2 regions of the Sphingobium sp. FG11 genome follow, and region 2 is predicted to be linked to the other one. Evidence: riboswitches for the same ligand, from Rfam matches in the RefSeq annotation. Region 2 holds a riboswitch; the other holds the start of a gene.

Region 1 (5,956 bases), on a different contig from region 2:
CATACCGTCGTGCTGGCCGGGGGCCTGACCCAGCGGATGCGCGACCTTTTGCCCGGCAGCGGCTTCCACGCGCGCTTTTCGGCCAAGGGACGATTCGAAAGCCTGATGAAATCCGTGCCGATCCGCATCGCGCTGCATGATGAGATCGGCCTTTATGGCGCCGCCGCCGCCTTTCGGGAGAAGAAATAATGTCGCTCGATGTTCGGCAGGTGATGGAGCTGGCTCCGGTCATTCCGGTGCTGGTGATCGACCGGGTCGAGGATGCGATCCCCATTGCGCAGGCTCTGGTGAGGGGCGGCCTGCCCGCACTCGAAGTGACGATGCGCACGCCTGCCGCGCTGGAGGTGATGCGCGAAATGGCCCAGGTTAAGGGCGCCGTAGTGGGCGCAGGCACCGTCCTCAATCACGCGCAGCTCGATGCCGCGCTGGAGGCGGGCGCGCGCTTCATCGTCAGTCCCGGCCTTACCGAACCCTTGGGCAAGGCCGCGATCAGCGCCAATATTCCCTTCCTGCCGGGCACCGCGACCGCAGGCGACATCATGCGCGGCATGGACCTTGGCCTGTCCCACTTCAAATTCTTCCCGGCCGAGACATCGGGAGGTCTGCCCGCGCTCAAGGCGCTGGCCGCGCCGCTGCAATCCGCGCGCTTCTGCCCCACCGGCGGGATCACCGCGAAAAGCGCGCCCACATGGCTGGCCGAATCCTTCATCACCTGCATCGGCGGTAGCTGGGTGGTGCCCAAGGGGCCGGTCGATCCCGCCGCGATCGAGGCACTGGCGCGGCAGGCCGCCGCTCTCCCGCGCTGAACGACGCGCGGGTTCCGCCCATTGCGCCCGCGCCCGCGCCGTCCTAGATGCTCTGCCATGATCCTGCGCCGGCTGCTCCCCTCCCTCATCCTGCTGCTGTCCGGTTGCGCCGGCGCGCAAACGGCCTATCCCTCGCTCGCCAAACGGCCGATCGAGGATGCCCCGGTGGCGCAGCCTTCACCGCCGCCGCCACCTGCGCCCGCCGACCCTTCGCTCGCGGCGGACATCGCCCGTCTCGCGACGCAGGCCGATGCCGGTCGCAACGCCTTCGACAAAGCCTATCCCGCCGCCGAACGCGCGGTGCGGACGGCCAGCGGCGCACCCGTGTCGAGCGATGCGTGGGTCGCAGCCCAGACGGCAATCAGCGCCCTCGAAGCCGCGCGCAACGACAGCGTATCCGCTCTTGCCAGCCTCGATGTCCTCTATGTCGAGCGTAACAACGCCATTGCGGACGGCAAGGCACAGGGCGGAGCGGACGCCATCGACGCCGCCCGCGCCGGGGCGCTCGCGACGGTGGATGCGCAGAATGACCGGATCGACGCGCTCAAGGGCCGCCTGACTCCTGCCTGAAGATTCCGAAACTTAGCGGCGCGCCCGTAACTGGCGTACCAGTGATTCCGCCGCCAGCACATAGGCGGGGCCGCCGCATACCGTCCACGCCTGCGGAATGCGCAGACGCGGGATATGGCGCAGCAGCGGATGGTGCAGCATTTCCGTGCCCTGATCGGTCACCCGGTCGGTCGCGCTTTCCACGATGAGATAATCGGGCCGCGCGACCATCAATTCCTCCAGGCTCATCTGCGACAGCACCGGCTTGCCGAGCCTACCCGCCAGATTGACGAGGCCCACACGCCTCATCAATTCATCGATCAGTGTCCCCGTCCCGGTCAGGAATCCGCGCCGCTGGTAATAGGCCGCGACCTTGCCTTCCCCCGCCTTTGGCAGCGCCGTCAGCGCCCTGTCCATCCGCGCGACCAGCGCCTCGCCTCGCGCGACATGGCCGACCGCCGCCGCGACCGTGCGGATCTGCGCGACGATATCGGCATAGCTTTCGGCGCTTTCGAGCGGGACGGTGCGATAATTCTGTCCCGCCAGTGCCTCCATCATCAGGCCGCGCCGCGCGGGCGCGCCCACCACCAGATCGGGGCTGATCGCCATCACTTCCTCGGCGGCGCTCGACAAGATGTGGATGCGGCCAACCTTGTCCGCCGCCGCCGACAATTCCCGATTTGTCGCGTTCCGGGTCAGCCCTGCAATCTGCGCAGGGTCGGCAAGCGCAAGCAGATACTGGTCCGCGCACATGTTGAACGACACGATGCGCTGGGGCCGTGCCACGGGCCGGGCCGCCGACGCCATCACCCCCGCTCCGACCGGCAGCATGACAGCGATCAGGGCCAGATAGGCCGTGCGCGGGGATTTGAACCATGGCATAGAGCGCCATCCATAACGCCCCACAAGCGCGAGACAAGCGCAGCCGGGGCGATCGATCCACATGCGAGACGCCGTGCCGACCGCCCAACATCCCGTCCTTCGCCATCGCGCGCTGATCCCCGGTCTGATCCTGCTGATTCTGCTCGCGGCCGTCGCCTCGCTCTCGATCGGCGCGGCCACGATTGCGCCCACGCGCCTGATGGCGGTGCTGGCCGGTCATGGCGATCCGCTCGCGACGGCGATCCTCCTCGACCTGCGCCTGCCGCGTGTGCTGGTGGGCCTGATGGTCGGAGCGATGCTGGGTCTCGCTGGTGCGGCCCTGCAAGGCTATCTGCGCAATCCGCTGGCCGAACCGTCGGTGATCGGCGCGTCCAACGCGGCGGCTCTGGGTGCGGTGGGCGCGATCTATTTCGGCCTTGCCCAATGGAATCCGCTGATGCTACCCGCGCTCGCAATCGGCGCAGGCCTGCTCGCGCTCGTCCTGCTATTCACTCTGTCGGGCCATTCGGAAAGCCCGCTGACGCTGATCCTCGCGGGCATCGCGGTATCGACCATGGCGGGCGCCGGGATCAGCCTTGCGCTCAACCTCTCCTCCAATCCCTTCGCGGCGATGGAAATCACCACCTGGCTGCTCGGCTCGATCGAAAATCGATCGGTCGATCATGTCTGGATCGCCCTGCCCTGTATCGTCATTGGCGCCGCGCTGCTGCTGTTCGACGGGCGCGCACTCGATGCATTGTCGCTAGGCGAGGATGGCGCGCAAGCGCTGGGTGTCGATCTGCGGCGGACGCGGCTGCGCCTGCTGCTCGGCGTCGGCATCGGCGTGGGCGGCGCAGTCGCGGTGTCGGGATCGATCGGGTTCGTCGGGCTGATCGTGCCGCATCTGGTGCGGCCGTGGACGGACCGGAGTCCCTCGGCCGTTCTCCTTCCCTCGATGCTTGCGGGCGCGGTGCTGCTGACACTCGCCGACATAGCGGTGCGGCTCATCTCCACGCAGAATGAGCTAAAGCTCGGCGTGCTGACCGCTTTTCTCGGCGTGCCGGTCTTTCTCGTCCATCTGTTGCGGGAGCGGCGGCTATGGTGAGCGTGACATTCGACCGCCTCTCCGTCCGGCTGGGGCAGCGGGCGGTGGTGGATCAAGTCAGCGCGACCCTCGCGCCCGGATCGCTGGTCGGCATCATCGGCCCGAACGGCGCGGGCAAATCGATGCTGGTGCGGGCCATGCTGGGCCTCGTCCCTCCAAGCGAAGGATCGGCCCTGATCGATGGCCAGCCCGTGACCAGCATCGGCCGCCGCGTCGTCGCACGATCGATCGCCTATCTCCCGCAGGGCCAGACGCTGCACTGGCCGCTCTCGGTCGAGCGGCTCGTCGCACTTGGCCGTCTGCCGCATTTAGGTCCGATGTCGCATATCTCCGACACGGACCGGGAGCAGGTGGCGCAAGCGCTCGACCGTGCCGATGTCGGCCATCTGCGCGACCGGATCGCCACCGAATTGTCCGGTGGCGAGCGGGCGCGGGTCATGCTGGCGCGGGCGCTCGCCGTCGGCGCGCCGGGTCTGGTCGCCGACGAGCCACTCGCCGCGCTCGATCCGGGGCATCAGCTCGACGTCATGGAATTGCTCGCGCGCGAGGCGCGGGCCGGGGGGCTGGTGATCGCCGTGCTGCACGACCTCATGATGGCGGCTCGTTATTGCGACCGCCTGCTGTTGATGCGGGAAGGCCGCCTTATAGCGGATGGCGCGCCCGCAGAAGTACTGACGCCCGAAAATCTGGCGGCGGTTTATGGCATCAGGGCGCATATCGACCTCGCTCATGCCGCGCCGCTGGTCGTGCCGCTCGAAAGGATCGCCCCGCGTCCCGATTGACGCGGCGCGATGCTCGACTTATGGCCCACGGCGCGACAGGTTCCCCTTTACGGGGATGAAAATGGGAACGGGGTGATAATCCCCGGCTGCCCCTGCAACTGTAAGCGGCGAGCCATCGCGCATCATGCCATTGAGGTCGATCGATCTTGAGAAGGCGGCGCGAACCGGCATGGACCCGCGAGCCAGGAGACCTGCCGGTCGCGGTCGTCCTTCGTGCGGACAGGGTGTTCCGGGCGGACGGGGGTGAACCCGAGAGACGACATGGCCGGCCGCGCTTTGCGGGTCTGTCTGGCGCGTCCAAGCGCCGGGCACGTCCCGCATCGACGGCCCCGATGTCGTAGGGTGCCTGTTTGATGATCCTCATTTCCTGTCCATTCATCGTCGCGAAGGCGCGAGGATGCTGAAACCAGTCGAAGACGGCCCCGCCATCGTCGCCTGCAACACCTGCCGCCATTCGGCGGAGGCGAGAGAAGATGATGACGGCTCGCGTGGCGGTGCCCGCCTCGTCGCGGCGCTCCGCGACGCCAAGGCGTCTGACCCGCGCTATGCCGACATCGCCGTGCAGGAAATGCCCTGCCTGTTCGCCTGTAGCGATTTCTGCACGGTGCATCTGCGCGCGCCGGGCAAGGTCGGCTATGTGCTGGGGCGGTTCACGCCCGATGGCGAGGCCGCCCGCGCGATTCTGGATTATGCCGTCCATTATGCGGCGAGCGATCATGGCCGCGTGCCCTTCGCCAACTGGCCATCGGGGGTGAAGGGCCATTTCATCACCCGCACGCCGCCGCCGGGGTTTGTCGCGGAATGATCTTTTCCCATATCGCGGATTTCGAGGCCGCACTCCACGAAAGCATCGCACCAGACGAAGCCGCAATCGATCAGGCGCGCGAGCGGCAGGCGCAACTCACCAAGCCCGCCGGATCGCTCGGCCGACTGGAGGATATCGCGATCTTCTTCGCCGGATGGCAGGGTCGTGCTATCCCCCGCATCGATCGGGCGCGCGCCGTGATCTTCGCGGGCAATCATGGCGTGACCGCGCGGGGCGTCAGTGCCTTTCCCGCCGAAGTGACCGCGCAGATGGTGGGCAATTTCAGGGCGGGCGGCGCCGCCATCAACGCGCTGGCCGGCGCGGCCGGACTCGACCTCAGAATCGTCGCGCTCGATCTCGACCGGCCGACCGCCGACTTCACGATTGCCCCCGCGATGACGGAAGCGGAGTGCCTGACGGCGCTGTCGGCGGGCGCGGACAGTGTAGATAGCTCGCTCGACCTGCTCGTGCTCGGCGAAATGGGTATCGGCAATTCGACGGCGGCAGCAGCGTTATGCGCGCGCAGTCTGGGCGGCGATGGCGCTTTATGGGCCGGGCCGGGCACCGGCGTCGATGATGCCGGCATCGACCGCAAAATCGCCGTGGTCGACAGCGCCCTCGCCTTTCACAGTGACGCCCCGGCCACCGCATTCGAAACGCTCCGCCGGGTCGGCGGGCGCGAGATCGCTGCGATGGCGGGCGCGATTTTGCGCGCGCGCCAGTTGCGCGTGCCGGTGCTGCTCGACGGGTTCATCAGTTGCGCGGCCATCGCGCCGCTCGCAACGGCCGCCCCACAAATCACGGCGCATTGCCTGGCCGGTCATTGTTCGGCGGAGCCGGGCCACGAAGGATTGCTCAAAGCCTTGGGCCTCAATCCCCTGCTGCGGCTCGACATGCGGCTGGGTGAAGGCAGCGGCGCGGCCGTCGCCGCCAACATCGTCCATGCGGCGCTGGCGACGCACGCACAGATGGCGACCTTTGCGGAGGCCGCCGTTTCGGCAGCTTGAATGTCGGCGTTCCTCCTCCATCTCCTGCGGCACGGCGCGCC
Region 2 (5,956 bases):
CGCCGCCTCGTGCCTTGCTCCGAAAGGCGATATGGATGGAAACCGGCATGGAAAAAAAATTGCAGCAGCTTATCGATCGTGAGGAAATTCGCGATTTGGTAAGTCGGTTCTCGGCTTATGAGGACCGGCGGATGTGGGACGAAGCCGCCGAATGTTTCGCGGAAAGCGGCGTGTTCGATGAAACCGCGGTCGGCGGGCCATGCTCGTACGGGCGGGAGCAGATAAGAGCTTTCTTCAAAGAGGAAATTGACCCTGCCATGACCTTCATGGCGCACTACGCAACCGGCCATGTCATATCGGAACAGACCGAGAATGAGGCCAAAGGCTTCTTCAACTGCTTCTTCGAGGGCGGATTGCATGACGGAAATGTCGTGAAAGTTCATGCCTATCTGGACGACACCTATGTGCGGGTCGACGGAAAATGGCTGTTCAGATCGCACAAGGTGGTCCTTTACGGCCCGCGGGAATTCTTCAGGCCGTCGAGCGAGCCGGTTTAGGGCGGTTTCCAGTCGGGGAAGATCACTCAACGACTTGATCGAGACGCGACCAATCAGACAAAATTGGCGCAATCAAAGCGGACCGATCGGAATCCGCTCTAGCGGAAACGAATTTCAATAGCGGGAGTGGGTATGAGAGGATTGCGGGACAAGGTAGCGATCGTGACAGGAGCGGCCTCTCCGATCGGGATTGGCTTTGCGACGGCGAAGCGCCTGGCGGAAGAGGGCGCGCTGGTTGCGCTGACCGACCTTAATCAGGCCGGTGTCGAGGAACGGGCTGCCGAGCTTCGACAGGCGGGCTATCGCGCGATCGGAATCGCGCATGATGCCGTCGACGAAGCGTCATGGGAGAATGTTCTCCAGGCGACGCGGGATGAGCTGGGCGCGCTGGACATATTGGTGAACAACGCCGCCATCGCCATTCAGGCCCATGTCGTCGACATGGAACTCTCCGACTGGCGTCGCCAGCTTGATGTCAACGGGACCACGGCGTTTTTGGGCTGCCGGATTGCGACGCGCGAGTGGCAATCGACCGGACGCGTAGGCGCGATCGTCAACGTCGCGTCGACCGCATCGCTCGTGGCCGGCGAATATGGTGGCGCCTATTGCGCGAGCAAGGGCGCCGTCCTGATGCTGACCAAGGTGGTGGCGATCGAAAATGCGAAACATGGCATCCGCGTGAATTCGGTGCACCCTGGCTGGACGAAAACCGCGATGCTCGGGGATTCGCTGGACGATCCTGAAGTCCAGACCGCCCAGATCAAGGCGATCATACCCGCCGGGCGGTTGGGAGACCCTTCGGAAATGGCTTCGGCGATCGCCTTCCTCGCTTCGGATGATGCGTCTTTCTGCAACGGCACCGCTCTGTTGGTCGATGGCGGGCTGACGGCGCAGTGATGGCCGCGAGGGTTCGACAGGGCTGACGATGCTCGTCGCCCCCCTCGCCCGATCAATCAGCTTATCAAGGAGAGAGTGAATCATGGCCAATGCCTCAGACCCGTTCGAAGGAACATCCTTCGGTCCCAATCGCAAGCGGCCGACGACGCTCGAAGAGCGAGTGCAGCTGATCGAGGATCATGAAGATATTACGCGGCTGATGTCGCTCTACACTCACTATAATGACGGCGGCTGGGAAGGTCAGGGACCAAGCCATATGGGCCCGTCTGCCGATCTGTTCACGGAAGATGGCATCTGGGACGACTGCGGCACGATCGGCCAGGCAAAAGGGCGCGAGGCAGTGCGCGCGCTTTTCAACACGCTGCGGGCCACTCCCTATGTTTCGCACAATGTGATGAACCCGCTGATCGATGTGGACGGCGATGTCGCGCGCGGACACTGGCATCTGATCGCGCTGTCGAAATGGCCCAATGGACGGCCGGTCGAGGACAATGACGGTCACTGGTCGCTGGCAATCTATAAACTGCAGTTCGAGCGCACCGGCGAAGGCTGGCGTATCAAAAATATGACCATCAACCGCGGCCGCGAAATGCCGCAGCGCGGCTATAACGGCCCGCCGCAATGGTCGGTGTGATGGGATTATATTCCATTCCGGGATAACTTAAGCTCATTCCAATTGTCGTTAATGTCAGCGTTTGCGTGTTCAAATCATGGGGAGCACACTCCCCATGATTTGAAGCGCCGCTTTGCCCATATGCCCCAGAGGAGCGTGGCAAGGGCGTGAATGAGATCGCGATCATCATAATAGGTAAATCGTCGGCCAAGGCTGGTGCGCAGTTAAGATATCGCAGGAAAGCATAGTAAGCAGATTTAAGGTGTGTCCGTAGCAGCCAAGATTCAGCCAGAAAAATTCCCGAAACACCGGAAGTAGCGGCGGCCTCCGCAGATGACAGCGCAACCATATCCGATTATCACCACACGAAATGATAATTGGAGAGACGCTGATGGCTGACCGCAAATCGACCCTGACCCCGGAGTTCAAATCCAACGACCCTTATGCCTATCTGCCTGGGGTTGAAGGCTATGAGCTGCCGCAGGAATGGGTCGATACCATGCCGGTACCCGAACTCCATTCCACGCGCATTCTCGCGGGCTATGACGAGGCCGGTTATGCGCGTGCGGGCGCTTTCATGTCTCCCATCTTCCTTGATCCGGCCTATGGGCTGCTGACCCTTGCCGAGCGCGAGTTCATCGGCGTGATCGTATCCTCGATCAATGCCTGTCCCACCTGCCTGCTCATTCACGGGCACAAGCTGGGCGAAGAGATTGGCGATCATGGTCGCGCGCGGCGTATCGCGATCAATTACCGCACGGTCGAACTGACCGTCGAGGAGCGCGCGATCGCCGATTATTGCGTCAAGCTGACCGAACAGCCCGGACGCATGGAAGCCGCCGATGTGCGGGCGTTGCGGGATGCAGGCCTGAGCGACGCGAAAATCTATTATGTGATCGAACTGATCGGCGTGTTCAACCTGACCAACCGGATGACGTCGGGCTACGGCATGCGTCCGGACGATGATTTCCTCGCGTCCCTCGCGCCCTCGGCATGAAGCGGCCAAACAAAGCCGTTGGCCTGACGCGCAAACAGGATTAAGGGCCGGCTTGGCGAGGTTCTGCCTTGCCGAAGATCGCGCTGGTGCCCGCAAGGGCTTAAAACGGGAATGCGGTGCGGATGATCGGCTTTCGGGTCGGATCACCCGATCCGCGGCTGTCCCTGCAACTGTGAGCGGTGAGCGAGATGTGCATCTTCCGTCATGCCGCATGACGGAGGTCACTGGGGCGAACGCATAAGGATGCGCGTTCCGGGAAGGCCGCACAGCAAGCGACGACCCGCAAGCCAGGAGACCTGCCAGCGCACCGGTCGCTCTTTGTCATGGTCCAGGGAAAGGTCATGGCACGGTCACTCTCCGTCTGAGCGACGAATCCATGCGGCCAGGGCCGCATCGGTGCGCGGTCGGGGGTAATGTGCCTGCCCCCTGCCCTGCGCCGACCGTTCGTTCGCGTGCAGGCCGACGCCGGCACAAGCGATAGCGGCAAGCCCCCGCCGGACGTTGCTCCAAGGCGCCAAGGGGGTATTGACCATGACGACATCCAGATTCCGCGCGCTGATGAGCAGTGCATTATTCCTGCCCGTCGCGGGCTTCGCGCAGGCCGCCGCCGCTGACGAGCCGGCCAAAGTGACCGACACGATCCTCGTCACCGCCAGCCGGGGCGATGGCGGCATTTCCACCGCGACCCTCGGCTCGTCGGCCACGGTCATCCAGCCGGTCGATCTGGAAAATCGCCAGACGACGATCCTCTCCGATGTGCTGCGCGATGTGCCGGGCATTGCGGTCAACCGCACCGGCCCGGTCGGCGGCAAGACGCAGGTTCGCATTCGCGGCGCGGAGGCCAATCATACGCTGGTGCTGATCGACGGTATCGAAGCGGCCGATCCCTATGCCGGCGAGTTCGACTTCGCGACGCTGACGTCCGATCCAGGCGCGCGGGTCGAAATCCTGCGCGGCGAGCAGAGCGCGCTCTACGGCTCCGACGCGATCGGCGGGGTCATCAACTATATCACCGCCAGCGGGCGCGAGATGCCGGGCTTCGCGGCGCGGCTGGAGGGCGGATCCTTCGGCACCCTTGAGGGAGCGGTGCGCGGCGCGGGCGTCGTGGGCGATCTCGATTATGCCATTGGCGGCTCCTATTCGGGCATTGGCGGTTTCGTCGTCGCGCCGGGCGGCTCGCGCGACATCGGATCGAAGATCGGAACCGTGCATGGCAAGTTCGGCTATCAAATCGGCCAGCTCACGCTGCGGGCCGTCGCGCGTTACAATTACACCGATGCGGACCTCAACGATCAGGATTACTTCCTGACCGGCAATGCGATCGATTCCGGCGGCCACTATACCAACAGCGCCTTCTATGCGCTCGTGGGCGCCAATTACAGCACACAGGATGGCCGCTGGACCACCGACCTCAGCGCCCAGCTCAACAATTCGCGCCGCCGCGCCTTTGATGACAATGGCGTCGAGACTTTCGGCAATACCGGCCGCCGCCGCAAAGTGTCGCTTGCCTCGACGCTGAAACTGGGCGACGACACTGTCACCCATGCGATCACCGGCGCGGTGGATTATGAGCGGGAGGAGTTTCAGGGCACCTCGCTGTTCCTCACTGGTCCGAACCCGTTCAACACGACGGATAATTGGGGCATCGTCGGCCAGTATCAGCTGACCGTCGGCGACCGGATCGGCGTGGGCGGATCGATCCGCAAGGATTTCAACAACCGTTTCAGCGATTCGACCACCTGGCATGCACAGGCCAGCTATCGCTTCGATTTCGGCACCCGCCTCCACGCGGCGGGCGGCACTGGCGTCAAGGCGCCCGACTTTTTCGAACTGTTCGGATTTTCACCGACGAGCGGTTTCGTCGGCAAGCCCGACCTGAAGCCTGAAAAGTCGACCGGCTGGGAAGTGGGCGCGGAACAGTCGTTCCTGGGCGGCCATGGCCGGATCGACGTGACCTATTTCAACGCGAAGCTGCGCGACCGCATCATAACGGTCTATTTTCCCGTCTACACCGTCGATAATCTCGCGGGAAAATCCCCGCATGAGGGTGTCGAAGTGTCGGCAAACTTCGTGCTGCCCGCAGGCTTCCGGTTCGATGGCGCCTACACCTATCTGACCGCGAAGGACGAAAACGACCTCCGCCTGGTGCGTCGCCCCGGCAATATCGGCAGCGCCAATCTCGCCTGGCGGTCGAAGGATGACCGTTTCGGCGCGAACGTAACGGCGCGCTATAATGGCAAGGCGCTGGACACCAATTTCGCGACCTTCAACGTCGAGACGCTCAAGGCCTATACGGTGGTGAATATCGGCGCGGATGTGCAGATCATGCCGGGCCTCTCACTATACGGGCGGGTCGAAAATCTGTTTGACGAGGAGTATCGCGAGAATATCGGCTTCCAGACCGCAGGCCGCGCCGCTTATGGCGGCTTCAAAGCCCGCTTCTGACCGTCATGAAGATCGAGCGAGGCGACCCTATCCGGTCGCCTCGCTCACCGCGGCCACCCATCGTCCGCTGCGGTTTCCCCTTGAAAGCCTGTCCAAAGCGGGCCAAATCACGCCGCAACGAATATGCTAGGGGGATGCAGTGAGCTATTATGACGTTCTGATCGTGGGTGCGGGCCATGCCGGCGCTCAGGCGGGAATTTCGCTGCGCCAGTCGGGCTTTGAAGGGTCGATCGCGATGATCGGCGACGAAAAGGACCCGCCCTATGAGCGCCCGCCCTTGTCCAAGGAATATTTCGCCGGCGACAAGAGCTTCGACCGCATCCTGATCCGCCCCGCCTCCTTCTGGGAAGAGCGAAAGATCGACATGCTGCTCGGCCACCGCGTCAAAAGCGTCGATCCGGTCGGGAAATTCGTGACCGTGGGCGACCGCGAGATCGGCTATGGCAAGATGATCTGGTGCACCGGCGGCAATCCGCGCATGCTGACCTGCAACGGCGCCGATGCGCC

Evidence for each region. Region 2 has a riboswitch for cobalamin ahead of ACODSN_RS13900 (TonB-dependent receptor plug domain-containing protein). Riboswitches for the same ligand answer to the same signal wherever they lie in the genome.
Region 1: it holds a riboswitch for cobalamin, as region 2 does, so the genes downstream of both, ACODSN_RS01145 (DUF1636 domain-containing protein) here and ACODSN_RS13900 (TonB-dependent receptor plug domain-containing protein) in region 2, are expected to answer to the same signal.

What each region holds. Positions count from the first base shown of each region.
Region 1 covers NZ_JBMDKW010000001.1:222,413-228,368, reverse strand. The annotation lists gene glk (glucokinase) at 1-189, shown strand, start outside; gene eda (bifunctional 4-hydroxy-2-oxoglutarate aldolase/2-dehydro-3-deoxy-phosphogluconate aldolase) at 189-806, shown strand; gene ACODSN_RS01165 (hypothetical protein) at 864-1,376, shown strand; gene ACODSN_RS01160 (ABC transporter substrate-binding protein) at 1,389-2,237, opposite strand; gene ACODSN_RS01155 (FecCD family ABC transporter permease) at 2,299-3,321, shown strand; gene ACODSN_RS01150 (ABC transporter ATP-binding protein) at 3,315-4,103, shown strand; cobalamin riboswitch at 4,124-4,316, shown strand; gene ACODSN_RS01145 (DUF1636 domain-containing protein) at 4,501-4,908, shown strand; gene cobT (nicotinate-nucleotide--dimethylbenzimidazole phosphoribosyltransferase) at 4,905-5,915, shown strand; gene ACODSN_RS01135 (histidine phosphatase family protein) at 5,916-5,956, shown strand, end outside.
Region 2 covers NZ_JBMDKW010000017.1:46,551-52,506, forward strand. The annotation lists gene ACODSN_RS13880 (nuclear transport factor 2 family protein) at 36-497, shown strand; gene ACODSN_RS13885 (SDR family NAD(P)-dependent oxidoreductase) at 630-1,394, shown strand; gene ACODSN_RS13890 (nuclear transport factor 2 family protein) at 1,477-2,028, shown strand; gene ACODSN_RS13895 (peroxidase-related enzyme) at 2,399-3,004, shown strand; cobalamin riboswitch at 3,072-3,322, shown strand; gene ACODSN_RS13900 (TonB-dependent receptor plug domain-containing protein) at 3,536-5,449, shown strand; gene ACODSN_RS13905 (NAD(P)/FAD-dependent oxidoreductase) at 5,589-5,956, shown strand, end outside.